One region of the Mycobacteroides saopaulense genome, then DNA from elsewhere that is predicted to be linked to it. Evidence: predicted binding sites of a transcription regulator. Region 1 holds the regulator's gene; the other holds the start of a gene.
What was found. Region 1 encodes LexA, which represses DNA repair genes until DNA is damaged. Its sites were predicted from a motif close to CGAACANNTGTTCG; they were not measured.

Region 1 (15,835 bases):
TCTGGTCCACTTCCGACCGCAGGGGCACGTCGACGGGGAATTGCGCCCGGGCGATGTCATCGGTGTCGAGGTCACCGGTGCCGCACCGCATCACCTGATCGCCGACGGGGGAGTGCTGAGTCACCGGCGCACCCGTGCCGGCGACGCACACGAATCCGGCAAGAAGCCGAGTACACCGGGAATTGGCTTGGGAATGCCCGCGATCGGGGCGCCCAAGACAGAGCAGATTGAGGTTGCAGGGTGCGGGCTATGAGTGACTCCGAATCCGGGAAAGACGCCGAATTCGAGGAGTTCGCCGCGTTTCACAAGGATATCGACGCGGCCGAAAAGAAGGTCGCCGGCGAAATCGATCCGGGTGCCCGGGCGATGGTGGTGGCCGTGCTGGTCTTCGCGCTGCTGCTCACCTTTGTGTTGCCGCACACCGGCCACGCCAGGGGATTCGACGTTCTGGTCAACGGGGCGATTGCCGATCAGGAATCGGTGCGGGTGCCGTCCCGGATCTTTGTGTGGCTCGCCATGGTGTTCGGTGTCGGGTTCTCCATGCTGGCGCTGTTGACGCGCCGCTGGGTGCTGTCCTGGATCGCGCTGGCAGGCTCGTTTGTTGCCAGTGTCATTGGCATGCTGGCAATTTGGACGCGGCAGACCGCCGGAACGGGACATCCCGGCCCGGGCATCGGGTTGGTGATCGCCTGGATCGCCGTCATTCTGCTGACCTTCCACTGGGCGCGTGTGGTGTGGTCACGCACCGCGGTGCAGCTGGCCGCCGAGCAGGAGCGCCGCGAGGCCGCTAAGCGTGATCAGCGCACCTTCCTCGACGACGCCTTCGAGGACGACGAGGACCAGGGCAAGTAACTAGCGCGATCGGCTCTTGACCGCTGCCACTGCCGCATCGGCCCATTCTTGCCACTGCTTGGCGCTGGCCCGTGCCTTCTCGGCATCCTTGGTCTTGCCTGCGGCATCTGCCTTGGCGGCCTGCTCTTCGAACTGGCGCGCACGGTCCCGGAACTGCTCGGCACGTGCTTCCGCCTCGGGGTCACCCCAGCCGGATTCGCCGGCCTCGCGCACCTTCTTCTCCACAGCACGCAACCGCCGCTCCAGATCGGCCTGCTGCTCGCGCGGAACCTTGCCAATCGCGTCCCACTTGTCGCCGATGGCGCGCAAGGCTGCTCGCGCACCATCCACGTCGGCATCCGGGTCGATCTTCTCGGCCTCTACCAGCAATGCGCGCTTGGCATCGGCGTTGGCCACGAATTCGGCATCACGCGAAGCGGATTCGGCGTTGCGGGCCGAGAAGAACTTGTCCTGAGCGGCCTTGAAGCGGTGCCACAGGTTGTCGTCGGTCTCCCTGGGCGCCCGCCCTGCGGCCTTCCAGTCGTTGAGCAGGTTCCGGAACGCCGCGGCGGTGGCACCCCAATCGGTCGAGTCCGAGAGCGCCTCGGCCCGCTTGCAAAGGTCTTCCTTCTTTTCCCGGGCTCCGGCGCGTTCGCGGTCCAACTCGGCGAAATGCGCGCCGCGGCGACGGTTGAAGGTCTCACGTGCCGTCGAATACCGCTTCCACAGTGCGTCGTCGGTCTTGCGGTCGACACCATGGATGGACTTCCACTCGTCGAGAATGGCCCGGATTCGATCTCCCGCGGCCTTCCACTGCGTGGAATTGGCGGCCAGCTCCTCGGCCTCGGCGGCGAGTTCTTCCTTGCGGGAGATGCTCGCCGACCGGGCCTCATCGCGCTGGGCGCGTGCCGCTGCGGCCTGAGTGTCCGCGGACTCCTGCAGCGCCGACAGCCGTGCGGACAGAGAGTCCACATCGCCGAGCACCGCCGCGGTCGGCAGCGTCTGCGCCAAGTGCTCGGCCGCCGCCTTGATCTTGCGCGCGTCGCCCGATCCGGACCCGAGCCGCAGCTCCAGCAGCTGGATCTCGGTCTCCAGATCCTCGAACCGACGGCCGAAATGCGCATATGCCGCGTCGGCGTCACCGGCCTGCCAGGACCCGATCTGACGCTCGCCGGCCGAGGTGATCAGCCACACGGTGCCGTCGTCATCGACGCGGCCGAACTTGTGTGGATCGACGTGATGGGCCGCAGGGGCGGGTGCCGATGCCGCAGGACGTCGCGGCATCGGATGAGGTTTCGGCCCGGGCCGGGGGATGGGGGCGGCTCCGGGCTGGGGGGCGGGAGCAACTCCGGGCTGGGGGGCGGGAGCAACACTGTCGTGCTGTGGTGACTGATCCGGCATCGAAACCTCTTCCTACAATTGTTGCCGCGCAACACGGCGCCCTAAGCTCACTACACCGTTCATTCAAACAGGTGTCATCGCCGCACGGGCGAACATATGCCAGATGATCCCGCGAGGAGGCCGTGATGTCCGATGCGGATATCACGTCGGCACTCGCCATCGGGGCCGCCGCGTGCGTCGCATTCGGAGATGTCATCCACCAGCGCATGGCGCACGCCGTTGCCGCTGAGGATGTCGGCGCGCTGGGGCCCATCACCACCTTGCTGCGCAATTGGCCATGGTGGCTCGGGACGTTGATCAGCATGGTCGGATTCGGCCTGCAGGCTGCCGCGCTGGGGCAGGGTTCGGTGATCCTGGTGCAGACGCTGATGGTCTCCTCGCTGCTTTTTGCGCTGGTCATCGAGTCACGATGGTCCAAGCGTAGGGTCAGCCGATATCAGTGGGGTGCGGCGATCTTGCTCGCCGGAGCCGCGCAGGCCGGGGCCACCCGCGGGGGTGTAGTGGCGTGAGTCTGGCGATTGCGATCTGCCCGTCGACCCCGCTGCTCGTGCCCGAGCTGGGCGGGACGGCAGCCGAGGAAACTGCCGATCTGCGCGATGCCGCGACGGCGGCGGTAAGCGGCTTGCCCGCACGCTGGATCGCCATAGGAGTGGGGATCGGCCGGTACGGCCCAGAGGTGGCGGGGACGTTCGCCGGGTACGGCGTTGACGTGCATGTGTCGCTCTCGAATGCGGCCGAGGAGGGTGCGGAGCTTCCGCTGCCGGTGCTGATTGCCGGGTGGCTGCGTGCTCGTGTGGGCGCCGAAGAGGTCGAGGTACGTCTTCTGGACGCCGCCGAAGGAGACGCCGGCGCGTTCGGACGGGAGTTGCGTCGCGAGATCGGGGCGTGGCCCACGCCCCCGGGCGTGCTGGTGATCGCCGACGGCGCCAACACCCTCACCGACAAGGCGCCCGGCGGCTACCGGCCCGAAGCCGAAGGGATGCAACTGGCGCTCACCGACGCGCTCGGGCAGGGGGATGTGGCCTCGTTGCACGAGGTACCGGACATCATCACCGGGGGCGCTGCCTATCAGGCACTAGCCGGACTTGTGGGCACAGATGCCGTAGACGCCCAGTGCTTGTATCGCGGGTCTCCCTACGGAGTCGGGTACTTCGTCGGCACCTGGCGGGTGCGGTGATGCGGCCCATCGCCGTCATCGGCCCCACCGCCACGGGCAAGTCGGCGCTCGCGCTGGATCTCGCCGAGCGTTTGGGTGGGGAGATCGTGAACGCCGACGCCATGCAGCTCTACCGCGGCATGGACATCGGAACGGCCAAGGTGCCGCAGGCCGAGCGGCGGGGCATCCCGCATCACATGCTCGACGTGCTCGATATCACCGAGACCGCCACGGTCGCCACCTATCAACAACAGGCCGTCGCGACCATCGAGGACATCCGGGCACGCGGACATGTGCCGGTGATCGTGGGTGGCTCGATGATGTACATCCAAGCCTTGCTTGATGATTGGACATTCCCCGCGACGGATGCGCAGGTGCGTGCGCGCTGGGAGCAGCGGCTGGCGCAGATCGGGGTCGCCGCGTTGCACGCCGAACTCGCCGCACGCGATCCGGCCGCCGCGGCGATCATCTTGCCCACCGACGGACGCCGTACGGTGCGCGCCCTGGAGGTGATCGAGCTCACCGGCCAGCCCTTCGCAGCGTCGGCGCCGACCATCGGAGCGCCGCGCTGGGACACCATGATCGTCGGATTGGATTGGGAGACAGAGAAACTCGACGAGCGGATTGCGCTGCGCACGGATCTGATGTTCGAGCAGGGGTTTGTCGCGGAGGTCCGCAATCTTCTGGACGCGGGGTTGCGTAAGGGCGTCACGGCATCACGGGCCATCGGATACGCACAGGTGATCGCCGCGCTCGATGCCGGGGCAGGAGCCGATAAGCTGGCGCAGGCACGCGAACTGACCTTCATCGGCACGCGGCGTTATGTGCGCCGCCAGCGTTCGTGGTTCGGTCGTGACCACCGCGTCGCATGGCTGGCCGGGGGCCGCGCGGGTGATGCCGGCCTCTGTGGAGAAATCGAGTCGCGCTGGCGCCTATCCTCGAATACGTGAAGTTCACCAAGGGCCACGGCACTCAGAACGATTTCGTGGTGCTGCCAGATGTCCACATCAAGCGGGACCTATCGGTGCCCGCCGTCCAGGCGCTGTGCGACCGGCAACGGGGGCTCGGCGCAGACGGCGTGCTGCGCGTCACCACCGTGGGCGCCGCCCTTGAGGGCGCAGTTCTGACCGAGAAACCCGCCGGGGTGAGCATCGAAGACTGGTTCATGGACTACCGCAACGCCGACGGATCGATCGCCGAAATGTGCGGCAACGGCGTCCGGGTGTTCGCCCACTATCTGCGGTCGGTGGGGCTGGAACACCGCGACGAGTTCGTGGTCGCCTCCCTGGCCGGGCCAAGGCCGGTGCGCATCAACTCCTGGAGCCAGCTCACGGCTGACATCACCGTCGACATGGGCCCGGTGAAGGAGTTCGGCTCGGGCGAGGCGACCGTCGGCGGCCGGCGATTCTCCGGTCTGGCCATCGACGTGGGCAATCCGCACCTGGCCTGTGTGGACCCGGATCTGAGCACCGAACAACTGCGCATGCTCGATGTGGGTGCTCCGGTCACCTTCGACGAGGGGCTGTTTCCCGACGGGACCAACGTCGAGGTGCTGACCGCACCGGCCGACGGTGCGGTGTACATGCGCGTTCACGAACGCGGCGTCGGTGAAACCCGTTCCTGCGGTACGGGAACCGTGGCAGCGGCGTATGCGGGTCTGCGTCATCTGGGGCAGGAAACCGGCGAGCTCGTCGTCAACATCCCCGGCGGACAGGTGCGGGTAACGGTCACCGGTGAGTCCAGCTTCCTGCGGGGGCCTTCCATGCTGCTCGCCGACGGCGAGATCTCCGACGAGTGGTGGGGTGGCATTGGCGCCTGCGGATAATTCGGATGCGATCGAGGACCGTCGGATGGGACCATCGGCAACTGATATGCCCACCACCTATCTGACGCCCACCGACGGCGAACTCGCGCTGGAAGACCGCGCCGCACTCAAACGTGTGGCGGGGCTGTCCACCGAACTCGCCGACGTCACCGAGGTCGAATACCGGCAGCTGCGTCTGGAACGGGTTGTGCTGGTGGGCGTATGGACCGATGGGACCTCACAGGAGGCCGAGGCCAGCATGGCCGAACTGGCCGCGCTCGCCGAGACGGCCGGCTCCGAAGTGCTTGAAGGACTGATTCAGCGCCGTCAAAAGCCCGATCCGGCAACGTACATCGGCTCCGGCAAGGCGATCGAGCTGCGCGAGATCGTCCTGGCCACCGGCGCCGATACCGTGATCTGCGATGGTGAGCTGAGCCCGGCGCAGTTGGTGGCCCTGGAGAAGGCGGTCAAGGTCAAGGTCATCGACCGCACCGCGTTGATCCTGGACATCTTCGCCCAGCACGCCACCAGCCGCGAAGGCAAGGCGCAAGTGTCGCTGGCGCAGATGGAATACATGTTGCCGCGGTTGCGCGGCTGGGGTGAATCGATGTCCCGCCAAGCCGGTGGCCGTGCCGGTGGCGCTGGTGGCGGCGTGGGTACCCGAGGCCCCGGTGAGACAAAGATCGAGACCGATCGGCGCCGAATCCGCGAACGCATGTCCAAGCTGCGCCGCGAAATCCGTGACATGAAGACGGTTCGCGACACCAAGCGCAGCCGTCGCCTGGAAAGCGATACCCCGTCGGTGGCGATCGTGGGATACACGAATGCGGGCAAGTCGAGTCTGCTGAACGCGATCACAGGCGCGGGAGTTCTGGTTCAAGATGCGTTGTTCGCAACGCTTGAGCCGACCACACGGCGCGGAACATTCGACGACGGACGCGAATTCGTCATCACGGACACCGTCGGTTTTGTGCGGCACCTGCCCACCCAGCTGGTCGAGGCCTTCCGGTCGACCCTGGAAGAAGTGGCCGACGCGGACCTGCTCGTGCACGTGGTGGATGGCTCAGACCTGGCGCCGCTGGCCCAGATCGAGGCGGTGCGCAAGGTGATTGGCGAGGTCGTCGCCGATCATGATGCGTCTGCGGCGCCGGAGTTGTTGGTGATCAACAAGATCGATGCGGCGGGTGACTTGGCATTGGCGCAGCTGCGTCGTGCATTACCCAAGGCGTTGTTCGTGTCGGCGCACACCGGTGACGGGGTCGCCGCGCTGCGCGAGGCCATCGCCGAGGCGGTGCCCCGTGGAGACGTGCCCGTCGACGTGGTGATCCCCTACGAGCGTGGGGATCTGGTTGCCCGAATCCACACCGAGGGCCAGGTGCAATCCACCGAGCATCTGGCGGATGGCACACGGGTGGTGGGCCGGGTTCCGCGGGCGCTTGCCGCGGTCCTGACCGCGCTCTAGTCGTGGGCAGCGAACCGTGGCGGGACGTGCGCCCGCACCGGTGGGGGTGTGCCCTCGAACCGCTCGATTTGTACCAACACGTGCTGACCGGTGCATCCCTGCGCCAGGGACGAGGTGCCCGAGTCGTCGGTCAGGACATTCGGGTTTCCATGTGCGCAGGGCGAATCGAAATCAGATGGGTCGACGGGATCGAACCACGCCCCGGTCGAGAGCTGCACCACCCGGCGTCGTAGCCCTTCGTCGAGAACCGCCCCCGCCAGGCAGCTGCCGCGGTCGTTGAACACCCGCACCACGTCGCCATCGGAGATGCCACGAGCGGCCGCATCCTGCGGGTGCATGCGGAGAGGTTCGCGGCCCTGCACCTTCGATGCCTGGCTGGTGCCGCCGAAGTCGAGTTGGCTGTGCAGCCTGGTTCGCGGCTGATTGGCGATCAGGTGTAGTGGAAAGTGCTCGGCACGTTGCCCGTTGAGCCATTCGGTGGGTTCATACCAGCGTGGATGGCCGCCGCAGTCGGCGTATCCGAACTGGTCGATGGTCGCCGAGAAGATCTCGATTCGCCCGCTGGGGGTGTGTAGCGGGTGCGCCTCGGGGTTCTCCCGGAAGTCCGAGAGCAGTGTCAGACCCTGATCGGTCGGCAGCTTCAGATAGCCGCTGTCCCAGAATTCGTCGAAGGAGGGCACCGGGAAGTTCAGGGTGCCTGCCCATTCGGCGTAGATGTGGCGCAACCACTCGGCGGAGGTGCGCCCTTCGCTGAATCGCTCGCCGAAACCGAGCCTGTCAGCCAGCGCCGAGAATGTCGTGTAGTCGTCGCGAGAGTTGGCATAGGGCGGTGCGGCAGCCTTCATCGCCACCAACAGCGGGTCATTGCGGCTGCCGGAGAAGTCGTCGCGTTCGAGGCTGGTGGTGGACGGCACCACGATGTCGGCGTGCTTGGCCATCGCCGTCCAGACCGGATCGTGCACCACGACGGTGTCGACACGCGCCAGGCCGCGACGCAGCCGGGGCAGGTTCTGGTGGTGGTGAAAGGGATTCCCGCCCGCCCAATAGACGCACTTGATGTCGGGCAGGGTGAGCGTTTGACCGTTGTAGGCCAGCGTCTCGCCCGGGCGCAGCAGCAGCTCGCTGATGGCAGCCACCGGGATGAACGTCTCGACGGGGTTGGGGCCCTGCGGGAAGGTCGGCAGCCGGCAGCTGACGGGGGCCAGCCCGGGCTCGTTCATCGAGCCATAGCCATGGCCGAAACCGCCTCCGGGAAGCCCGATCTGACCGAGCATCGCGGCCAAGGTGAGTCCCATCCAGGGTGCCTGCTCACCATGGCGCACCCGCTGTAGGGACCAGCTGACCGTCACCAGCGTGCGTCCCGCCGCCATCCGGCGCGCCAAGGTACGCAGCTCGGCCGCGTCCAGGCCACTGATGTGTGCCGCCCACTCCGGGCTCTTGGGTACGCCGTCGTCGACGCCCAGTAGATAGCGTTCAAACCGCTCGTAGCCGGTGCAGTAGCTGCTCAAGAAGGTCAGATCTGCGAGCCCCTCCACGGCCAGCACATGTGCCAGCGCGAGCATGATCGCGACGTCGGTCCCGGGAACCGGGGCGTGCCATTCGCAGTCGCCATCGATGTCATCGCGTAGCGGGCTGAACGAGACGATGCGCCCACCCCGGTCGCGAAACCTGTTGAGGGCATCGCGTGCCGGGTGTGCGGTGGTGCCCCCATGGTTGACGCCCGTGTTCTTCAGCGCGATTCCACCGAACGACACCAGCAGATCGGTGTTCTCGACGATGACGTCCCAGGAGGTCGACCTCTTGAACAGTCCGTCGTGAGTTCCGATGACATGCGGCATGATGACCCCGGTCGCGCCCAGGCTGTAGGAGTGACGTGAAAAGGTGTAGCCACCAAGTAATTTCAGAAATCGGTGCACCTGGCTCTGGGCGTGGTGAAAGCGCCCTGCGCTGGCCCAGCCGTACGAGCCGCCATAGATGGCCGTATTGCCGTAGGTGTCGACGATGCGTCGCAGTTCATCGGCCAGCAGTTCGGTGAGCTCGTCCCAGGACACCTCCACGTACTCGTCCGAGCCGCGGGCGGTGCTGGGGCCGGGCCCGTCGCGCAACCATCCGCGGCGGACTGATGGCCCGGTTACCCGGGCTTGGTGCCGGATCGAGCCGGGGATGTTCTGCAGCAGTGGGGAAGGGTCCTGATCGGTCGCGAGGGGTGTGACGCCGACCACTTCTCCGTCGTGAACCTCGGGAGTGAAGGCACCCCAGTGGGTGTGCGAAAGTCGCGATGAACCGCGTGCGTGAAGAGCAGAAAACGCAGGCCTGGTCATCCAAATGACTCTAGGCTTTCTGTCCGTCGAAACCAGGTAGGCGAGTACCGACCGACCAGTGGGTTGGTATACATTCTGCCAAGTACGTAAATCCAAACCGGAAGGTGATCATGGCCGGCGCCGTTAAGTTCAAACGCACCATTTTCGAACCCGAGCACGAACTGTTCCGCGAGTCGTTCAAGACCTTCCTGGATCGGCATGCCGAGCCGTACAAGGAGGAGTGGGAGAAGAACAAGATCGTCGACCGCGCACTCTGGGTCGAGGCTGGCAAACAGGGCTTCCTGGGCACCGATATGCCCGAGGAGTTCGGCGGCGGTGGTCTTATCGATTTCCGCTACAACACGATCATCACCGAAGAGGTGACCAAGGGACGCCACACCGGCGTCGGATTCAGCCTGCACAACGATGTCGCCGGCCCGTACTTCCGGGACCTGGCCAACGACGAGCAGAAGGCCCGCTGGTTCCCCGGCTTCTGTTCCGGTGAGCTGATTTCGGCCATCGCCATGACCGAGCCCGGCACCGGCAGCGACCTGCAGGGCATCAAGACCCGCGCTGTCAAGGACGGCGATCATTACATTCTCAATGGCTCAAAGACCTTTATCACCAACGGCATCAACGCCGACCTGGTGATCGTGGTTGCGCAGACCGACCCGGAAAAGGGCGCGCTGGGCTTCTCGCTCATCGTCGTGGAACGCGGCATGGAGGGCTTCGAGCGCGGCCGCAAGCTCGACAAGGTCGGCCTGGATGCTCAGGACACCGCCGAGCTGTCGTTCACCGACGTCCGGGTGCCCGCGGCCAACCTGCTGGGCGAAGAGGGCCAGGGCTTCATCTACCTGATGAAGAACCTGCCGCAGGAGCGCATGTCGATCGCCGTCATGGCTGCCGCCGCGATGGAGTCGGTGCTCGAGGAGACCATCGCGTACACGACCGAGCGCAAGGCATTCGGCAAGCCCATCAAGAGCTTCCAGAACAGCCGATTCCTGCTCGCCGAGCTCGCGACCGACGCGACGATCATCCGGGTCATGGTCGACGAGTTCATCTCGCTGCTCAACAAGGAAGAGCTGAGCGTCGAGCAGGCCGCGATGGCCAAGTGGTACAGCACGGAGAAGCAGGTCCACCTGATCGACCGCTGCCTGCAGCTGCACGGCGGTTACGGCTTCATGCGCGAGTACCCGGTTGCCCGGGCGTACATGGACTCCCGTATCCAGACCATCTACGGCGGAACCACCGAGATCATGAAGGAGATCATCGGGCGTTCGCTCTGATCGTCGGTGCATATTCGTGACGCGACGGCCGCCGATGCGGCCGCGTGCGCGGCGATCTACGCGCCGTATGTGACCGATACTGCCATCTCGTTCGAGGAGGTGCCGCCGTCGGATGTCGTTCTTGCCGAACGCATCCAGACGGCGGCCCACCGGCATGCCTGGCTTGTCGCCGAGGACGGCGCGGAGATACTCGGATACGCCTATGCGGTGCCGTGGAAGTCACGGATCGCCTACCAGTGGGCGTGCGAAGTCAGCGTCTACGTCGACGGTGCGCGTCGACAGCGCGGGGCAGGACGGCAGTTGTACGCGGCATTGCTGGACCGGCTGCGCGATCTGGGTTACCGCACGGTGTTGGCCGTCGTCGTAGTACCCAACGCCGCGAGTGAAAAACTACACCGGTCAATGGGATTCGAGCAGGTCGCGCTCTACCGGCGGATCGGCTACAAGCTGGGCAGCTGGCATGATGTGGCGCATTTGCAGCTGTTCTTGACGTCCTCGGACGACGATTCTGTCCCCGGGCGACCGCCCGGGGCGGCCTAAACCTTGCGAATGACGGTGACGACCTTGCCGAGGATGGCGGCGTTGTTGCCGGGGATCGGCTCGAACAGCGGGTTGTGCGGCATCAGCCAGACCTGACCCGCCGTTCGTTTGAATGTCTTGACGGTGGCTTCGCCGTCGATCATCGCCGCCACGATATCGCCGTTGTCTGCGACGTTCTGCTGGCGGACCACCACCCAGTCGCCATCGCAGATCGCGGCGTCCACCATCGATTCGCCGACCACCCTGAGCAGGAACAACGATCCCTCGCCGACGAGTTCGCGGGGGAGTGGGAACACATCCTCGACGGCCTCTTCGGCCAGGATGGGGCCACCTGCGGCGATGCGCCCCAGGACGGGCACGAACGTGGGCTCCGGCAGATCGCCCGAGCCGATCACATCGGTGGTGGCCGACTGGCCGTGGGATTCGTCGAGTCCTCGAACATCAACGGCGCGTGGACGATTCGGATCGCGCCGCAGGAAGCCCTTCTGTTCGAGAGTGCGTAGTTGATGGGCGACCGATGAGGTGGAGGTGAGCCCGACGGCGTCTCCGATTTCGCGGATGCTCGGGGGGTAGCCCCGTTCATTCACCGATGCGCGGATGACCTCCAGGATGGTCCGCTGGCGCTCGGTCAGTGAACCGGTGGCGGCTCCCTTGCTGGGTGTATCGCTCATGCGCCCGAATCTAGACCTGTCGACGGTATTTATCAAACATGTGTTCGATGCGTGTCGCGAAATGTCGCGGATGAGCCTGCTGAATACCGCATCACCGCTGGTCGGAGCCACTTGTCGGTGTCGGATGCTACAAATCGATCACATGTTCGGACATCGAACACATGATCGAGTACATTCGAACACAAGAGCGAACGGGCCAACCGATCGACAGACAGGAAGGGCATGCAGATGGGCACCAATGTTCTCACCACGTCACGCAGTTCCCACGCCGGCGACTACGCGCCACGCGCATACGCCCCGCAGCCACGCGCATACAGCGCGGAGTATCCGCTGACCCAGCGCCGGGCGCTGCCGGTGCGCACCGTCGCCTATCGGAGGCCGGCCGGCCGTCCGGTGGCCTACCGGGGCACCGGAGTTCGCGTCTCGACGGCGGTGCACGGTCGTCGCCCGGTGAGCCTGAAGGCCACCGTCATCGTCGCGGTGGGTGCCGCGGTCGCCACGATGTGGCTGCTCATGCTCGGCCAGGTCAGTGCTGCCGGGCTGGGCGGACCTGGTGTGCCCGATCGCGTGGCGGTGGTCCAGGTCGCTCCCGGAGAGACGTTGGCGGACGTCGCCTCGCGTGTCGCGCCGGACGCACCGCGCTCGGCGGTCGTGTCCAAGATCCGTGAACTCAATGAACTCGACTCGGCGACAGTGCAAGCCGGTCAGACGTTGGTTTCCCCGGTCGGCTGATCGGCGCACGGACGTGACCTTCGAACGTGCGGGAGCACGGGTATCCTCGACACCGGTCTGGGCGCGTTGCGCCGTGCGGCAGCCCACCCGGACCAATGACATCGAGTCCAGAACCGGCGAAGGAGCAGTAATGCACTGTCCGTTCTGCCGTCATCCAGACTCGCGCGTTGTCGATTCTCGTGAGGCTGACGAGGGTCAGGCGATACGCCGTCGGCGATCCTGCCCGGAGTGTGGCCGTCGTTTCACCACCGTGGAGACCGCTGTGTTGGCCGTTGTCAAGCGCAGCGGCGTCACCGAACCATTCAGTCGCGACAAGGTCATCAAGGGTGTGCGGCGGGCCTGTCAGGGCCGCGACGTCGACGATGACGCGCTGAATCTGCTCGCCCAACAGGTCGAAGACGCCGTCCGTGCGGCGGGATCCCCGGAGATTCCCAGCAATGAGGTGGGCCTGGCGATTCTCGGCCCGCTACGTGACCTGGATGAGGTCGCCTACCTGCGTTTCGCGTCGGTGTACCGCGGGTTCAGCTCCGCGGAGGACTTCGAACGCGAGATCGCCGCACTGAGAGCCCACCGGGACGCACCTACGCCGTCCTGACCTGTGCGGCGGCACCTGACTGGGGTGCTAGTCCAGCGTGAGCGACTGATCGGCCACGACATGGCCCCCGATCGTCACCCAGCCCTCGGCGCTCCATTGCGTGACAATTTGCGATCCCTTGCCCTGATTGATGATCAGATCCCGGCTCAACAAGTCGGTCATACGTGCCGCCACGGACCCGGTCGCTTCGTCCTCGCTGACACCCAGATCGGACGCGAAGACCCGCGATCGCACCAGGTTCGCATTGCGGTCTTGCCAAGCCCACACGCAATGCAGCAGTTCGTCCGCGTAGTCGGCAGGGTCGGCCGCCTCCACATCGGCGGGGGAGTCTGCCTCGTGGAAATCGGTTTCGGGAGCCCAATCGGATCGGGCGCGTATCCAGGTGCGGTCGTCGTAGCTCACTTGGAGCACACCGGCCGGGACCTGGAGGGTATTGACCGGCGTCCCGCGTTCGCGAAGCCACCAGGCCAGCCCCACCGTCGGATGCCCGGCGAAGGGGAGTTCGGCGGCGGGAGTGAAAATCCGAAGATGCGCCGTATTGGATCCTTCGGCAGGCAGATCCACGAACACGGTTTCGCTGAAACCTAACCGGGTGGCAATCTCCTGGCGGTCCGCCGGGGCGACGTCGGCGGCGTCGACTATCCCCAGGGGATTGCCGAAGTTGCCTGTCTCGTCGGTGAATACGCGAACAACCGCGACATCAACGCTCATTCCTCGACTCTACGTCGCGTCCGCATTGTGCACTCAGGTACCCGGGAGCTGCGCAAATCTTCGACCGCTCTTGCGCTCTCGGGTCAGGTGGCGCTGCGTTCGTCCGTACCCATGGCATCGAGTACCGCCATGCGAGTACGGGCGGCCCCGCTGATGGCATGTTCGGTGACACCGGTGCGCAGCAGTCGGCGCAGTTCGTCCTCGTTGTACTCGGCGGGATCGGTCGAGGCGATGAATTGGCGAACAACGCCGATGAATCGCTCGGGGTCGTCATGGAACGGGAAATGCCCGGACCGGTCGAAGATCTCCAGCGTTGCACCGGGCATCGCGGCATGGGCGAGGTGGCCGTGGCTGACCGGGATGACCAGGTCATCGCTACCCCAAATCAACTGCACGGGAACAGATTCGGTCAGATAACATCGGTCGAGCATGGTGACCACCTGCCCGCGCCAATCCACCACGGCGCGCAATGTCCGGGTGAACGCGGCCGACGCCTTGGGCTCGGGTAGGTCGGCGAGAACCCGCAGCACATCGGGGATATCGCGCGCCATTCCCGCCCGTCCGAATGTTGCGCGCGCTACCGCGCCGCCCAAGCGGATCATGGGCATGGCCAGCGGTAGCCGCAACAGCCCGAGTGTGTCACCGATGAAGGGCAATGACGCACAACGCAATACGATGTTGACGTCCTTGGTCACCCCGCCCGGTGCCACCAGGATGAGTCGTTCGACCAGGTGGGGGAACTGGTAGGTGAATTGCATCGCGACGCCGCCGCCCAGCGAATGCCCGACGACGGTGACCTTCTCGATGTCCAGCACCGCCAGCAGGTCTCGCATGCCGTTGGCGTAGGCCGCCACCGAGTAGTCGGCGCGGGGCTTGTCCGACTGACCGTGTCCCAGCAGGTCCGGGGCGATCACGGTGAAATGTTCGGCGAGCTGCGCGTGCACGCTGTCCCACGTTGCGGAGTTGTCGCCGATTCCGTGGATGAGCAGCAGGGCAGGCCCCGATCCGGCGATCCGGAACGCACGCCGGTAGCCGTGGATGGTGCGGAACTCCATCCGCGGACGGGTCGGTACCTCGGCGGCGGATTCGGTGTCGTCGCCGTCCACGAGTTCGTCGACGCGCTCCGTATCCGGCACCGGACGCAGGAGGCGCGGCGGAGGATTCATGTCAAGTATTTTGACCCTTCGCCGCAAATTTGGCGCGGCGAGCGCATAACCGGGCTAAAGAATGGGCCCTTCCGGCGATGGCCCTGACGGGTCCTCGCCGAACTTGGCCTGTTCAGCGAGGAATCGCTCGAACTCCCCGGCCAACTCATCACCGCTGGGTAGTTCCTCGTCCCGTGCCAGCAATGAACGGTTCTCCTGGGCCGCGACAAAGGCGTCGTACTGGCGTTCCAGCGCGTGGACCACCTGGGCAACTTCCTCGCTGCCCTCTACCTGCTCATTGATCTGATTGCGCACCTTGGCGGCGGCCTCGGTGAGCTCCTGCAGGGGAAGATCCAGGTCACCCGTCCTGGCCACTTCCTCCAGCAGTCGCTGAGAGGCCTCCGGGTAATCGGTCTGCGCCAGATAATGCGGGACGTGAACGGCGAAGCCGACCACGTCGTGTCCGTGCTGGGCAAGGCGGAACTCCAACAGGTTGGACGCACTGCCCGGCACTTGAACCTCATCGATCCAACCGGGGTGCTCCTCCAGCGTTTTGCGGTCGTTTCCGTGCGCGGTCAGGGTGATGGGGCGGGTATGTGGAACCGCCATGGGAATCGCGCCCAGGCCGATGGTCTTGCGCACGCCGAGCTGCTCGGCGAGCAGCCGGATGGCGTTGACGAATCGCTCCCACTTCAGATCCGGTTCGAGGCCCGCCAGCAGCAGGAAGGGCGTGCCCTTGGTGTCCTTGAGTGCGTACAGGTTGAGCTCCGGCGTGGCGTACTCGGTGAAGTGATCACTCTTGAACGTCATCACCGGCCGGCGCGACCGGTAGTCGAGCAGATCGTCGATCGCGAAGGACGCCACCAACTCGCTCTCAAGCGTCGTGCGCAGGTGTGCTGCAGCAAGCTTCACGGCGTGGCCGGAGTCGGAGAAACCCTGCAATGCGTGCACCAAAACGGGGCCGCGCCCATCGGCAGCCGCCAGTTGTGGGCCCGGGAATTCCAACTCGTACATGCCGCTCTGATCCGGCCGGTACGGCTGCTGGTCTCCGTCGTCGCTAGTCATCGCTTTCGCCTCCCTTCGCGCTCTCTACCTACCAGTGTCCCTTACCGGCAGGCAAACGGCGAATGTATCTATGCCCTCAACGGCCCGGGCGGCATGCGAATTCCGGGTGCGGCAGGTATTCGCCGAGCGCGAAATC
Region 2 (15,835 bases), 560 kb from region 1:
ACGCGAGTGAGCGCTGCCGGCAGATCGACGCGGAACGATCCGCGGTTGTGCAGCGTGGTCTTCGCGAGGACGTGGATGATGGGGCCGGTCGAACCCACCGGAGTCAGCTCGGCCTGCACGTCGATGAGCGGAAGGGAACTGTGCGGCATGTACTCGTTCTGAATCCAGAACTGCCCCAAACCGATCAGGGGGAACAGTGCGACCACGACGATTCCGGTCCGGGTGAGCGCGCCGGCCGCGTACCTGCTCAGGTACAGCACCCAGCACAAGGCAATCGCACCCAACGCCAAGGCGATTCCGGTGATGCCCCACACCTGGCTCGTCGGGCTGCGCAGGTCGAGCAGCCAGACATAGGTGGCCAGGCACACCACGAAGACCTGGCTGGCAAGCGCGGTGAGTACCGAACTGGGTAAGTTCTTGACGATCGCGCCGATCGCCAGCGCGCAGGTGATGCCGATGGCGAGGAGCAATGCTGTTCCGACCAAGTCCCACACGGTCTGGGTCAACGTGGCGTTCCAGGCGGCCAGCCACAACACCACCGCGCTGTCGACGGCCACACATGACACCAAGAGGGTGCGGATCCGCCATCCCAAGTCGCCGAGTGTGAACGGAGGCGGGGGCTCGTCCTCGCCAGGCGAGGGATCCGGTTCGCTCTTGGCGATGCTCGCGGTGCTGCCGAACGGGGTCTGAATCTTGATTTCCATGTCTGCCCCTCACCGAATCGTCGCTGATGGGGCGACGATACGACGGTTGGCGAGGCTGGACGCGAGTAATGCACTACCCGACTTTCAGCGCAGGCGGGCCCTCGCCCTCGCGGCCAGCACGACCACCGATGGATCTTCGTCCGGAATCTGGTCGATGGGCCACCAGCGCAGGTCGAGTGATTCCTCGCTGACCGCGATCTGGGCGCCCTCCGGTGCGCACGCCAGGAACTGGAGATCGAGATGGCGCGTGGGTACGCCCAGCGAGCAGGTGATCGGGTGTACGTGGATTCTGAGCAGGTTCGGGGCCAGCGTGAGATTCGCTATCCCCGACTCCTCGGTGGCCTCCCGCAGGGCGGCGGACGCGATGGTGGGGTCCTCTTCCTCGCAGTGGCCACCGAGCTGCAACCACTTACCCACCCGTGGATGCAGAGTCAGCAGCGCCTGCGATCGGTCGTGATTGACCACGAGAGCCGAGGCGGTGATGTGGCCGGCAGCGCTGCGCCGACGGCAGGCGTCCGGGTTGGCGTCGAGGAACGCCAGCACGGAGTGCCGCAGGCTGTCCTGCTCGGCATCGGGCGCCTCCCACGCGGACAGCAGCTCGACGGCAGACTCGCGTAGCCCGGTCACAGCTCGACCAGCATCTGGCCGGGCGGCAGGGGAGTGCGGGGTTGCAGTCCCTCTTCCGGGTAACCGTGGGGATAGCCAATCGCGATGGCACCCATCGGTTCCCACGAGGCATCCAACTCCAGCTGCTTGCGTACGACATCGCCTGCGAAGATGGTGGACCCGATCCAGCAGCTTCCCACGCCCCGTGCGGCCAACGTCACCAGCAGGGCCTGCACCGCGGCTCCGACGGCGACGGTGAACATGGTGCGCTCGGCAGCGTTCCTGCGTTCGTCCGGATAGTCGTGTGCGCCGTCAGGCACGAGGAACGGGATGACGATCTCTGGTGCGTCATAGAGGATCTGTCCGCGCGCCACTCGCTTCTCGACGGACTCGGGGGTGCGTCCGTCTCCGGTGAGGTCGACGGTCCACGCCTGCTTCATGGCGTCCAGGAGCGCGCGTCGCGTCGTCGCATCCCGGACCCATACGAATCGAACCGGATGGGTGTGATGCGGCGCCGGGGCCGTCAGCGCTTCGCCGATGGCTTCCCGTAACAAGTCGGGATCGATTGCGGTGTCGGCGAATTGCCGGATGGACCGGCGCACGAGCACCGCTTCGCGGCGACCCTGTGCTAGGGCTTCGGCGGTGCCGAGCCAGAACAGGTCGTCCGGCCCCGAACGGAGGAGACCACGAGCGGTGCTGCCGTCGTCGGGTACCGCCAGGCCTCGCACCACCGCGACCGGCACATCGGTGAGCTTGCCCTTGACCAGGTCGGCCGCGGCGGCGACCTCGTCGGCGATGGCCACCTCGGTGACTTGAAGCTCATTGCCGTGCTTATCTTTTGCGCCGGCGTAGCCGTACAGGACGGGGATGCCGGAGGAACCGATGGCAGCATCGGTCTGGCCATTGCGCCAGGCTCGCCCCATGGTGTCGGTTACCACCACCGCAACGTTCACGCCCAGGCGTCGCGAGAGTGCGGCGCGGACTTCGGCCGCGCTGGCATCGGGGTCTACGGGCAGCAGCACGAGTTCAGCGGTGTCGACGTTGGATGCGTCGATTCCGGCGGCGGCCTGCACGATGCCGATGAAGTTCTCGGTGATCAGTGTCTTGCCCTTGCGGGCTAGCACTCGGACCGACTCGGAGTCGATCAGCTTGCGTCGCAAGTTGTCTCGGGCCTCGGGATCGGTAGGCGCGGCGACGATCCTGCCCTCCGCCTTGGAAACGATCTTGCTGGTGATCACGATCACATCGCCGTCGCGCACCCAGGGTGCCGCCGTCGCGATGGCCGCGGCCACGTCGTCACCGGGGCGGAATTCAGGGAGCCCCGGCACGGGTAGAATCTCGACCGGTGCCGCCGAACCATGTTCCGGTGCAGGGGAATCCGCAGGTGAGGTCATAGAGTAACTCCGGCCAGGTCAAGTCCCGCACGTACCATCTCCGCCGTCGTGTCCGGATCGGTCATGAGCAGCGGAACCGACCGTACCTGAACTCCCGCAATGTGAGCCGCGTCACCCTCGTCCACCAGCCAGCCGTCCAGGATGCCGGTCTGTGAGCGGGCGCCGAAGTGTTCTCCCACACCTTGTGAGCTCACCTCGACACCGATCACGCGCAAACATTCGTCGGCCATTCCGCGCAGCGGCTTGCCGGACACGATCGGCGAGTATCCGATGACCGGAGCGGACGTTGTGCGGAGCGCCCCGCGAACTCCGCCGACCGCCAGTACGGCCCCGATGCTGACCACCGGATTGGACGGCGCCAGCAAGACCACATCGGCCTCGCCGATGGCCTCGGCAACGCCCGGACCCGACTTTGCTTCGTCGGCTCCGACGAACGCGAAGCTGTGGGTCGGAACCTGCGCGCGGTGTTGCACCCACCACTGTTGGAAGTGGATGGCACGCTGCTCTCCGTCCGCGGGGTCGGTGATCACCACGTGGGTCTCGCAGCGGTCGTCGCTGGCGGGTAACAGCCGGACTCCGGGCTGCCATCGATTGCATAACGCTTCGGTGACCGCCGATAGCGGATAGCCGGCCCGCAGCATTTGGCTGCGTATCAGGTGGGTGGCCAGGTCCCTGTCGCCGAGGGAGAACCAGTCGGGCTGAGCGCCGTAGGCCGCCAGCTCCTCCATGGCATTCCAGGTCTCGCCGCGATGCCCCCAGCCCCGCTCCGGATCGACGCCTCCGCCCAGGGTGTACATGCAGGTGTCCAGGTCAGGGCAGATCCTGACACCGTGCATCCAGGCATCGTCGCCAATGTTCACGATGGCATTTATCTGATGCTTGCTGGGATCTGATCCGAGCAAGCGCTGGACGCCGAGCAGGAAGCGTGCTCCGCCGACGCCGCCGACGAGGACGGTGACTTTCACGCTGACCGAGACTAGTGCGCCGGCAATGATGCGACACGCCACGAGGGCGCCACGCCGGTTTTGTCGGTCGCAGATGGTATGAATTTTCGTCCTTCGCTTGACCCCGGCAGCGAACACGTGTGTAATCACACCAGTGTCATTCCTCGGGCTGAGTTTGTAAGTCTCAGGCGCAGACCGGGATTCGATCAAATGTTCGAATGGAATGGCCGGGAAACGAAGATGTGGGCACGAAACCGGGCAATACGAGCTGTATTGGGATGCAAGAGGAAACAGTGAGGAGGCGGGACGATGCTGTTCGGGCGCAATGAATTCGGCGTACACGACGAGCTGAGTTCCGGCGTTGGCACGGGTGCGACGGGCTTACCGCCCGCACGTCCGCATCTGACGTTGGTGCAGAACGATTTTGACGCGCTTGCTGCCGTCGCTGACGATCAGTGGCAGGAAAAGGCGCTGTGCGCACAGACCGATCCCGAGGCGTTCTTCCCTGAGAAGGGTGGGTCGACTCGTGAAGCCAAGCGCATCTGCCAGGGTTGCGAAGTCAAGGACGAGTGCCTTGAGTACGCGCTGGCCAACGACGAGCGGTTCGGTATTTGGGGCGGGCTGTCGGAGCGTGAGCGCCGCCGCCTGAAGCGGGGCATCATCTGACTCCGCGCTCGGCAGGGCGCCGTTAGTCGCCCTCATCGGTGATGGTCGGGTCGATCACCGATGGCTCCACCCCCAGGTGGGTGGCAACCTGTGCGACCAACAGGTCGTGCAGCAGATCCGACAAATCCCCAGATTTCTTCGCGCGTAGTTCGATCGGCTTGCGAAACAGGACAATCCGCGCTCGGGTGGTGTTACCCCGGGTGTCGACGCCCGCGGGAATCAGTCTTGCCAGCGGTATCGGCCCGTCTGCGATCACCTCCGGCGGCCACTGCACCGAATCCGGATCTTTGGGCTGAATGCGCGGGATCTCGTCGACTGCGACATCCAAGCCCTCCAGCCGTGACTGCCATGCCCGTTCAATCGGTTCGTAGGCCTCCAGCACCGCCATGTCGAAACGCTCGGCGCGGGAACGCCAGCCGGGAACGGTCGGTGGCAGCAGAGGTCCGCGGAAATCGCGTCCCCTGCGAGAGCCCTGCGAGCCGGGTCCTCCAGAGGCCCCGCCGCGCCGTCCGTCACGTGACATACGAGAGATGGTAACGGTGTGACTCGTGTGGTTGACGAATCACAACGAGCCGATCACCGGAGGGTCTCGGTGGGCTCACAGCGCGTGTCTGCGGGTCGGAACGTGTTTGCGCACGCTAGCCTCAACGTTTGTGAGAGCCCCCCGTCGCTGCTGTCGACCCGGGTGCCCGAGTTCCGCCGTGGCGACGTTGACGTTCGTCTATGCGGATTCGACGGCCGTGGTCGGGCCGCTGGCCACGTCCAGCGAGCCGCATTCGTGGGATCTGTGCGCGCAGCACGCGAGCCGGATCACCGCGCCCCGCGGATGGGAGCTGGTCCGCTACAGCGGGCCCATGCCGTCGAATCCAGAGGACGACGACCTGGTAGCCCTGGCCGATGCGGTACGCGAACCCACTGGTGTCCGAGTGGCCGCAGCCGGATTCAGCGAGCCGGTGCTTGATGTCGGCACTCCTGCCCCCAATGCCGCGCCACGCCCGGTTCATCCGGCTCCGGTTGGGCGGCGCCGGGGACACCTGCGGGTACTGCCTGATCCGGCCGAGTAGCGCTGATCAGGTACTTTCGACGCGTTCTGACGACATTATGTACCCTCTCGCCGGACGTTCACGTTGGACACTCGCCGACCACTAGGCTGGCCAGCGACACCTAACGTCCCTTTCTCCACAGATCAATAGGAGCGACTTCCTCATGGCCCGGTCCGCCGACGCTGTCCACGCTGTCATCAAGGCGTACGACGTCCGTGGCCTACTGGGTGAGCAGATCGACGAGTCCTTCGTATTCGACGTGGGTTCCTCGTTCGCGCGCCTGGTCAAGTCCGAGCAGGCCGACCCCTCTGCGCCGTTGCGGATCGTCGTGGGGCGCGATATGCGGGACTCGTCACCCGGTTTGGCGCAGGCGTTCACCGACGGTGCCACCGCCCAGGGCGTCGACGTCGTGCAGATCGGACTCGCATCCACCGATCAGCTGTACTTCGCTTCCGGATTGTTGGACTGCCCGGGCGCCATGTTCACCGCCAGCCACAATCCGGCCGCGTACAACGGGATCAAGCTGTGCCGTGCCGGTGCCAAGCCGGTGGGCAAGGACACCGGCCTGTCGTTCATCAGCGATGAGCTGATCAATGGCGTGCCGGCCTACGACGGCCCCGCGGGTACCGTCACCGAACGCGATGTGCTCGCCGAGTACGGCGATTTCCTGCGGTCGCTGGTTCAGTTGAGCGGGGCGCGGCCGCTCCGGGTGGCGGTGGATGCCGGAAACGGCATGGCGGGACACACCACACCCGCGGTGCTGGGCGAGATTTCGTCGATCACGCTCGCGCCCCTGTATTTCGAATTGGACGGAAACTTCCCCAACCACGAGGCCAACCCGCTCGATCCCGAGAATCTGCGCGATCTACAGGCATTCGTTTCCGCCGAAGGCGCCGATATCGGACTTGCCTTCGACGGTGATGCCGACCGGTGTTTCGTGGTCGACGAACGCGGACGCGCCGTATCGCCTTCCGCGGTAACCGCTTTGGTGGCGCGCCGGGAGCTGGAGCGGGAAATCGGCGGCACCGTCATTCACAACCTGATCACCTCGCGCGCCGTCCCCGAACTCGTCGTCGAGCATGGCGGCACCCCGGTGCGGTCCCGGGTTGGGCACTCGTTCATCAAAGCGCTGATGGCCGAGACGGGTGCGATCTTCGGTGGAGAGCACTCCGCGCACTACTACTTCCGGGACTTCTGGGGGGCCGACTCCGGCATGCTTGCGGCCCTGCACGTACTGGCGGCCCTGAGCGAGCAAGACCGGCCGCTCTCGGATCTCATGTCGGATTACGAGCGGTACGCGTCCTCCGGTGAGATCAATTTCCGCGTCTCGAATGCCAAGGCCTGCATCGACGAGGTGCTGAAGTCTTTTGGCACACAGATAGTTTCGATCGACCATCTCGATGGTGTCACCGTCGACATCGGTGCAGGCACCTGGTTCAACCTGCGCACGTCCAACACCGAGCCGTTGCTGCGGCTCAACGTGGAGGCGCGCACCGATGAAGACGTGGACGCGGTGGTTGCCCGCGTCACCGAATTGGTCGACCGCTCCGAGGCCGCGACCTGATGAACGCCACCATCGACCTGGACGACGCCGGGGCTCTGTTGGCGGCGGACCGCGATGGTTCGCTGCAGGCCGCGTCCATGGCCGGTGCGCAGGTGCGCGCGGTGGGCACCGCCGTCGCCGAGGGCGCTCTGGAGCCGCTGCGCTCGGAGGATCGCTCTCGTGCCGTCGTATGGGTCTCCGGACGGGGTGCCGCCGCCACCGCGGGAGCGATTCTGGCTGGCGCGCTGTCGGATACGGTGAGCATTCCGTTCGTGACTGCCACCCGGGCGCCGGTCTGGGTGGGCCCGTTGGACGTGATGGTGGTCGCCGGTGATGACGCCGGTGATCCGGCCCTCAGCGCCGCGGTGTCGGTCGGTACCCGTCGCGGGGCACGCGTGGTGATCGCCGCTCCCGATGAGGGGCCCCTGGCCGATTCTGGTGCCGGTCGGGCGATTTCGCTGGCGCCCCGATTGCGCATACCGGATACCTTCGGCCTTGCCCACAACCTCGCGGTGGGTGCCGCCGTCCTCGGCGTGCTGGACAGGTCCGTGACGCCCGACGTCATGACGATTGCCGACGAAGTGGACGGAGAGGTGTCCCGGAACACGGTGGACCGAGAGGTGTTCACCAACGCGGCCAAGGCAATCGCCGCGCGCGTGACCGGTGGCCCCGCGGTGCTCTGCGGGGACCGCCCGGCCACGCTGGCGTTGGCGGGACACGCGGCGGCGACGCTGCTGCGAATGACTCAGCGCACCGCGACCGCGTGTGGACTCTCGCAGGCATTGGCCGCGCTCCGGGATGCTTTGTCAGGCACGAGCGCTGGTGAGAGTTCGCTGTTCCACGATGAATTCATCGACGGTCCTCGCGGCGACGGTCCGCCGCGAATACTGGCACTCGCAACCGATGCCGACTTTCCCTCGGTCGCAGCGAGAATCGAGGGCATCGATGACGCCGAGGTGGTGAGCACCACCGACCTCGGCGAAACCGCGGCCAGGCCGTCGGAGTTCGCACAGTTGATGATGCTCTCGACGCGGCTCGAAATGGCCTCGGTGTACGCCCGGCTCGGTGGGGGGAGATCCGGGCTGTGAATCTGCTCAGGGGGGCGATCAGGACGTACGCCTGGGGTTCGCGGACGGCCATCGCCGAGTTCACCGGACGCCCCACGCCCACACCGCATCCGGAAGCCGAGCTATGGCTGGGTGCGCATCCTGCCGACCCTGCCTATCTGGAAACCAGCAGCGGTGCACAGTCATTGCTCGATGTGGTGGCCGCGGATCCGGCCGGGCAGCTGGGTTCGGCCTCGGTGGCGGAGTTCGGCGATCAGCTGCCCTTCCTGCTCAAGGTGCTGGCGGCCGATGAGCCGCTTTCCCTGCAGGCCCATCCCAGCGCGCAGCAAGCGGCCGACGGGTATGCGCGCGAAGAGGCGGCCGGTGTGCCGCTCAACTCGCCGGTGCGCAACTATCGCGACCGCAACCACAAGCCGGAACTCGTTGTCGCCCTGGACCGTTTCGAGGCGTTGGCGGGCTTTCGCGATCCCGGCGACACGGTGGAATTGTTCCGTGCGCTGGATGTCGACGAGCTGACACCGTATGTGAATCTGTTGGCCGGCCAGTCCGACGCCGACGGGTTGCGGGCCTTGTTCACCACCTGGATAACTCTTCCCCAGCCGAGCCTGGACCTGTTGGTGCCGGCGGTGCTCGAGGGCGCCGTGCGGTACCTCTCGTCCGGCAGCGAGCGCTTCGTGGGTGAGGCGCGCACTCTTCTGGAATTGGGTGAGCGATATCCCGCCGACGCGGGCGTGCTCGCCTCGTTGTTGTTGAATCGTCTTACCCTCGAACCGGGGGAGGGGATCTACCTGCCTGCCGGAAACCTGCACGCGTACCTGCGCGGCCTGGCAGTGGAGATCATGGCCAACTCCGACAACGTGCTGCGTGGCGGATTGACCCCGAAACACGTCGACGTACCCGAATTGCTTCGGGTACTGGATTTTTCACCTGCCGCCGAGAAGCATCTGCACGTCGAGACGGTCAGCGACGGCGCACAGACCCGATATCGAACGCCCGCCAAGGAGTTCGCGCTGTCGCGCTTCGATTTGGTGGACGGCGAGCCCACCTCCGTCGGGGTCAAGGGGCCGCGGATACTGCTGTGCACTCAGGGCGGGGTGCAGCTGGAGGGTTCGGGGGCGGACCTCACGGTGCATGCCGGACAGTCGGTGTGGGTACCGGCCGACGGTGGAACTGTGACGCTGATCGGGCAATCGGACGCCCGGGTGTTCATGGCAACGGTCGACGCGGACGCATAAGCGGCCGCGGGGGCAAGGCGATTCGGGAACAGAAGGAGAGTCGATGTCGGCAGGCGGCAGTAAGAGGGCGATCATCGCGGCGCTGGCGGCCAACGCCGGTATAGCGGCGGCCAAGTTCGTCGGCTTCCTGATCACCGGAAGTTCGTCGATGCTCGCCGAGTCGGTGCACTCGGTGGCGGACACCTCGAACCAGGGACTGCTGCTCTACGGACAGCGCGCGGCGAGCAAGGAAGCAGATCGCCTGCATCCGTTCGGATATGGGCGTAGCCGATTCTTCTACTCCTTTGTGGTCGCGCTGGTGCTGTTCACGCTCGGTTCGGTCTTCGCCCTGTATGAGGGCTATCACAAGATCCACGCTCCCGAGCATCTGTCGTCTCCGATCGTCGCGATCGTCATCCTGGTGGTGGCGGTTGGGCTGGAGGGTTACAGCTTTCGCACCGCTTTCGTGGAGTCCAAGCCCCTGAAGGGCACGGCCAGCTGGTGGCAGTTCATCCGCAACTCGCGTAACCCCGAGCTCCCGGTCGTGCTGCTGGAGGACACCGGAGCACTGCTGGGATTACTCTTCGCGCTCTTCGGCGTCGGCATGACCATCGCGACAGGCGATCCGGTGTGGGACGGGATCGGCACCATGGCGATCGGTGTGCTGCTGGGCATCATCGCCATCGTTCTCATGGTCGAGATGAAGAGCCTGCTGATCGGGGAGGGTGCGACCGCGGTACAGGAGCAGCAGATTCTGGATGCGCTGGCCGCCACCGATTCCGTCGAGCGGGTAATCCATTGCCGGACCCAGTATCTGGGCCCGGAGGAACTCTTGGTCGCGGCCAAGATCGCGCTCTCGCCCGACGCCGACCTGCCTCGGATCGCTGCCACGATCGACGCCGCCGAGCAGCGGGTTCGCGAGGCGGTTCCGATCGCGCGGGTGATTTACCTTGAGCCGGATTTGGATCGTACGACAGCGAATTCTTAGCCAGCCGGTGTGATCAACCGTCGTGAGCATGGGGGTTGTGCGAGACTGCCGTAATGCCAGGTAGCGGATTGTGGCGAACAAAGTCTGTCGAGCAGTCGATCGCGGATACAGACGAGCCGGAGACCAAGCTTCGTAGGGACCTAACGTGGTGGGATCTCACCGTTTTCGGGGTCTCGGTGGTCATCGGAGCCGGTATCTTCACCGTCACCGCCTCGACGGCCGCCAATGTCACCGGGCCGGCGATCTCCCTCTCCTTCATCATGGCCGCGATCGGATGCGGCCTGGCGGCGATGTGTTATGCCGAATTCGCGTCTACCATCCCGGTTGCCGGTAGCGCGTATACGTTCTCCTACGCGACGTTCGGTGAGTTCGCCGCGTGGATTCTGGGATGGGATCTCATCCTCGAGTTCTCGGTGGGCGCGGCCACCGTCGCGAAGGGCTGGTCGAGTTACCTGAGCACCGTGTTCGGGTTATCGAGTGGCACAGTGCATCTCGGATCGGTGAAGGTCGACTGGGGTGCGTTGCTCATTGTTTCGGTGTTGACGGTGCTGCTGGCCGTCGGTACCAAGCTTTCCTCGCGCGTGTCCCTCGTCATCACGACCATCAAGGTTCTGGTGGTGCTGTTGGTGATCATCGTCGGCGCGTTCTTCATCAAGACGGCCAACTACACACCGTTCGTTCCTCCGGCCGAGGCCGGTAGTTCCAGCAGGACGGGACTGGATCAGTCGCTGTTCTCCTTCATCGCCGGGGGCAGCGGAAGCCAGTACGGGTGGTTCGGTGTGCTGGCGGGGGCGTCGATCGTGTTCTTCGCCTTCATCGGTTTCGACGTCGTCGCCACGACCGCCGAGGAAACCCGGAACCCGCAGAAGGACGTGCCGCGCGGCATCATCGCCTCGCTGGTGATCGTCACCGTCCTGTATGTCGCGGTCACGGTGGTGCTCTCCGGGATGGTCAAGTACAGCGATCTGCGGGCCGCCGACTCGCACCCGAACCTGTCCACGGCGTTCCATCTCAACGGCGTCGACTGGGCCGCCAAGGTGATCGCCATCGGTGCGCTGGCCGGGCTGACCACCGTGGTCATGGTGTTGATGCTGGGGCAGATCCGGGTCATTTTCGCGATGTGCCGCGACGGACTGCTGCCGCGAGAGCTCGCGCGGACCGGATCGCACGGCACCCCGATACGCATCACCTTGATCGTGGGCTTCCTCGTCGCGATAGCCGCCTCCCTCACCCCGATCGAGGGCTTGGAGGAGATCGTCAACGTCGGCACGCTCTTCGCGTTCGTGTTGGTCTCGGCGGGGGTCATCGTGCTGCGACGGTCCCGGCCCGATCTGCCCCGGAGTTTCCGCACGCCGGGTGTGCCGTGGCTGCCGGTCGTGGCGATCGTGGCGTGCGGATGGTTGATGCTCAACCTGGCGGTGCGCACCTGGATGTTCGCGCTGGCCTGGATGGTTGTCGGCGTCGTCGTCTATTTCGTCTACAGCCGGCGGCACTCGGTACTCGGGCTGCGCGTAGCCGTCGACCGGTAACTCCCCATTCACCAGGCGCGTCAGCGCGCCGAAAGTAACCGCACGCAGGAATTCAGACCGAATCATCTGCGTGCGGTTACTTTCGGCGTCCTGATGGGGTGACGCGCGCCACCAGGCACTTTACAAAACATGATGATTTGTCTAGACAAGCGACGAAACATGCCATATCGTCAAGTCTGTTCGGTGACGTACCTCACGCAGATATCGACGAGGAGGAGTGACGATGACGTCAAACCTTGATGCAGCCCCGGAATTGCCCGTCCAGTGGCGCGACCGCAAGCGCTACATGTGGCTGTACGGCATGATCCCGCCCACCGCGATCTTCATCGCGACAGCGCTGGTCTATGCGATGAACCAGCTCGGCTGGCAGCAGGTCTCACCCGTCTTCTTCTGGATCGGCCCGCTGCTGGTCTACGTGATCCTGCCGCTGCTGGATCTGAACTTCGGCGCCGACGGTGAAAACCCGCCCGATGAGGTGATGGAGGCGTTGGAGAACGACAAGTACTACCGGTACTGCACCTACATCTTCATCCCGTTCCAGTACGCGAGCTTCTTCCTGGGCGCCTACTACTTCACCGCCACCGACCTGAGCTGGATCGGCTTCGACCACGGCATCAGCTGGATCTCCAAGCTGGGCATCGCGCTCTCGATCGGCGTGCTCGGCGGGGTCGGTATCAACACCGCCCACGAAATGGGGCACAAGAAGGACGAGTTGGAGCGCTGGCTCTCGAAAATCACGCTGGCGCAGACCTTCTACGGCCACTTCTACATCGAGCACAACCGGGGACACCACGTGCGTGTCGCCACCCCCGAGGATCCGGCCAGCTCGCGATTCGGCGAGACGTTCTGGGGCTTCTGGCCGCGCAGCGTGTGGGGCTCGCTGAAGTCCTCCTGGAATCTGGAGGCCACGCGCATGAAGCGGCTGAATCGCTTTGTGCTGCACCCGAGCAACGACGTGGTGAACGCTTGGCTGATGACGGTGGTGTTGTTCGGGGTCACCATCGCCATCTTCGGCACCGCGGTCATCCCGTACCTCATCATCCAGGCCATCTACGGCTTCACCTTCCTTGAGACGGTGAACTACCTGGAGCACTACGGGCTGCTGCGTCAGAAGAACGGGGAGCGGTACGAGCGCTGCACCCCCAAGCACAGCTGGAACTCCGATCACCTGGTGACCAACATCTTCCTGTACCACCTGCAGCGGCACAGCGATCACCACGCCAACCCGACGCGGCGCTACCAGACCCTGCGCAGCATGGATGGCGCACCCAACCTGCCCAGCGGGTACGCCACCATGCTGACGCTGGCCTACTTCCCGCCGCTATGGCGCAAGGTCATGGATCACCGGGTGCTCGATCACTACGACGGCGATATCACCCGGGTGAACATCCAGCCGAGCAAGCGCACAAAGATTCTGGCTAAGTACGGCGTGACGGACGAGGCGGCATAAAATGTCCGCCAAGATATCCCAGTACCGTTGCCCCATATGTCAGTACGTGTACGACGAGAGCTCGGGTGCCCCTCGCGAGGGGTTCCCGGCCGGGACGGCGTGGTCGGAGATTCCCGACGACTGGTGCTGCCCCGACTGCGGTGTACGCGAGAAGCTTGATTTCGAGGAAGTAGTAGGAGCGGACTCATGAGCGACGACACCGACTACAAGCTGTACGAATGCATGCAGTGCGGATTCCAGTACGACGAAGCAATCGGTTGGCCGGAGGACGGAATCGAGCCGGGCACCCGCTGGGATGACATTCCCGAGGACTGGAGCTGTCCGGACTGCGGGGCGGCCAAGGCCGACTTCGTGATGGTGGAGATCGCGCGGCCATGACGGCTGGTCTTCGCGCTAGCGGCTCATCCGCGAGCAACGTGCTGCCAGGCGGGGACGCATTGACGTCTGCCGGCGCCCCTGCCAGGCTCCCCGGTGTGACGCCACGAGTGCCGTATGCCGAGGCCGCGCGGGCGCTGCTTCGCGAATCGGTCCTCGATGCACTCGGTGACCTGCTGCGCCAGCGCGACTGGTCGGCGGTCACCATGTCCGATGTGTCCCGTCGGGCCGGGGTGAGCCGTCAGACGCTGTACAACGAGTTCGGATCCCGGCAGGGTCTGGCCCAGGGGTACGCACTGAGGCTGGCACATCGCCTGGTGGATGCCGTCGGCGACGCGATCTACTCCCATGTCGGCGATATCCACGGTGCCCTGCATTCGGGCTTCTCGGACTTCTTCGCCGAGAGTGCCGCCGATCCCATGGTCATCTCGCTGATCACCGGTGAGGCCAAGCCCGAACTGATGCGCATCGTCACCGTGGACAGCGCGCTGATCGTGGTGCCGGCCTCGGCGCGGCTGACCGAATCGTTCATGAACAGTTGGGTGGCCGCCAGCGAGGAGGACGCGGCGATCCTGGCGCGGTCGATTGTGCGGCTGGCGATCAGTTACGTGTCGATGCCGCCGGAATCCGACCATGACGTGGCGCTGGACATGGCGCGGCTGTTGTCTCCGTTCGTGGAGGCCAACGCGCTCGCCGACAAGGCCCCCGCAAGCGGGGGGTTCCCCCAATGACCTGCATGTCGAAAAATCTCGCTACCTGATCTAACTATCCGTCGCTCCCACGCGCTAACCTGGTGGCGGACCCGTGTGTGTCAGTTAAATTGACATATACGACATATTCAAGAGACTCGATTGAGGTGGCGATGACCGAGCTGGTGGCCGACGTACGCAACGGCATTGATTACAAGGTGGCCGATCTTTCCGAGGCCGAGTTCGGCCGCAAGGAGATCCGCCTTGCCGAGCACGAGATGCCGGGCCTGATGGCACTGCGCCGGGAGTACGCGGAAGTGTTGCCGCTCAAGGGCGCTCGCATCTCCGGTTCGCTGCACATGACGATTCAGACCGCCGTGCTGATCGAGACCCTGGTGGCTCTCGGTGCCGAGGTGCGCTGGGCGTCGTGCAACATCTTCTCGACGCAGGACCATGCGGCAGCTGCGGTCGTCGTCGGGCCCCACGGAACCCCGGAGGAGCCCAAGGGCACCCCGGTCTTCGCCTGGAAGGGCGAGACGCTGGAGGAGTACTGGTGGGCGGCCGAGCAGATGCTCACCTGGCCCAACGAGCCGGCCAACATGATCCTCGACGACGGCGGCGACGCCACCATGCTGGTGCTGCGGGGTGCGCAGTTCGAGCAGGCCGGTGTGGTGCCGCCGGCGGACGACAACGACTCCGCCGAATACAAGGTCTTCCTGAACCTGCTGCGCGAGCGGTTCGAGACCGACAAGGACAAGTGGACCAAGATCGCCGAATCGGTCCAGGGCGTCACCGAGGAGACCACCACCGGCGTGCTGCGTCTGTACCAGTTCGCCGCAGCGGGCGAGCTGGCCTTCCCGGCCATCAACGTCAACGACTCGGTGACCAAGAGCAAGTTCGACAACAAGTACGGCACCCGGCACTCGCTGGTGGACGGCATCAACCGCGGCACCGACGTGCTCATCGGTGGCAAGAAGGTGCTGATCTGCGGTTACGGCGACGTCGGCAAGGGCTGCGCCGAGTCCCTCGCCGGGCAGGGTGCCCGTGTGCAGGTCACCGAGATCGACCCGATCAACGCGCTGCAGGCGCTCATGGACGGCTTCGACGTGGTGACCGTCGAGGAGGCCATCGGCAATGCCGACATCGTGGTGACCGCCACCGGAAACTTCGACATCATCCTGCTCGACCACATGAAGGCCATGAAGGATCAGGCGATCCTGGGCAACATCGGCCACTTCGACAACGAGATCGACATGGCCGCGCTGGAGAAGTCGGGCGCGGTTCGGCTCAACATCAAGCCGCAGGTCGATCAGTGGACGTTCGCCGACTCGGGTAAGTCGATCATCGTGCTGTCCGAGGGCCGCTTGCTCAACCTGGGTAACGCCACCGGTCACCCGTCGTTCGTGATGAGCAACAGCTTCTCCAACCAGGTGATCGCTCAGATCGAGCTGTGGACCAAGAACGACGAATACGACAACGAGGTGTACCGGCTGGCCAAGCACCTCGACGAGAAGGTCGCGCGCATCCACGTCGAGGCTCTCGGCGGCACGCTGACCAAGCTCACCAAGGACCAGGCAGAGTACATCGGCGTGGACGTGGAGGGCCCGTACAAGCCGGAGCACT

Region 2: the regulator LexA is predicted to act here: its motif matches at 3,852-3,865, upstream of cofD (2-phospho-L-lactate transferase).

Annotation. Positions count from the first base shown of each region.
Region 1 covers NZ_CP010271.1:2,792,177-2,808,011, reverse strand. The annotation lists gene miaB (tRNA (N6-isopentenyl adenosine(37)-C2)-methylthiotransferase MiaB) at 1-253, shown strand, start outside; gene MYCSP_RS14005 (Rv2732c family membrane protein) at 250-852, shown strand; gene MYCSP_RS14000 (DUF349 domain-containing protein) at 853-2,115, opposite strand; gene MYCSP_RS13995 (DMT family transporter) at 2,358-2,741, shown strand; gene MYCSP_RS13990 (class III extradiol ring-cleavage dioxygenase family protein) at 2,738-3,409, shown strand; gene miaA (tRNA (adenosine(37)-N6)-dimethylallyltransferase MiaA) at 3,409-4,338, shown strand; gene dapF (diaminopimelate epimerase) at 4,335-5,213, shown strand; gene hflX (GTPase HflX) at 5,260-6,654, shown strand; gene MYCSP_RS13970 (molybdopterin guanine dinucleotide-containing S/N-oxide reductase) at 6,651-8,975, opposite strand; gene MYCSP_RS13965 (acyl-CoA dehydrogenase family protein) at 9,086-10,240, shown strand; gene MYCSP_RS13960 (GNAT family N-acetyltransferase) at 10,247-10,780, shown strand; gene lexA (transcriptional repressor LexA) at 10,777-11,451, opposite strand; gene MYCSP_RS13950 (LysM peptidoglycan-binding domain-containing protein) at 11,680-12,183, shown strand; gene nrdR (transcriptional regulator NrdR) at 12,314-12,778, shown strand; gene MYCSP_RS13940 (PhzF family phenazine biosynthesis protein) at 12,806-13,489, opposite strand; gene MYCSP_RS13935 (alpha/beta fold hydrolase) at 13,573-14,655, opposite strand; gene MYCSP_RS13930 (proteasome assembly chaperone family protein) at 14,710-15,699, opposite strand.
Region 2 covers NZ_CP010271.1:3,351,098-3,366,932, reverse strand. The annotation lists gene MYCSP_RS16865 (hypothetical protein) at 1-704, opposite strand, end outside; gene MYCSP_RS16860 (NUDIX hydrolase) at 789-1,331, opposite strand; gene MYCSP_RS16855 (coenzyme F420-0:L-glutamate ligase) at 1,328-2,704, opposite strand; gene cofD (2-phospho-L-lactate transferase) at 2,701-3,669, opposite strand; gene MYCSP_RS16845 (WhiB family transcriptional regulator) at 4,060-4,314, shown strand; gene MYCSP_RS16840 (metallopeptidase family protein) at 4,337-4,837, opposite strand; gene MYCSP_RS16835 (DUF3499 domain-containing protein) at 4,968-5,378, shown strand; gene MYCSP_RS16830 (phosphomannomutase/phosphoglucomutase) at 5,521-6,921, shown strand; gene MYCSP_RS16825 (TobH protein) at 6,921-7,988, shown strand; gene manA (mannose-6-phosphate isomerase, class I) at 7,985-9,202, shown strand; gene MYCSP_RS16815 (cation diffusion facilitator family transporter) at 9,246-10,169, shown strand; gene MYCSP_RS16810 (amino acid permease) at 10,223-11,698, shown strand; gene MYCSP_RS16805 (alkane 1-monooxygenase) at 11,922-13,148, shown strand; gene MYCSP_RS16800 (rubredoxin) at 13,150-13,338, shown strand; gene MYCSP_RS16795 (rubredoxin) at 13,335-13,526, shown strand; gene MYCSP_RS16790 (TetR/AcrR family transcriptional regulator) at 13,634-14,254, shown strand; gene ahcY (adenosylhomocysteinase) at 14,386-15,835, shown strand, end outside.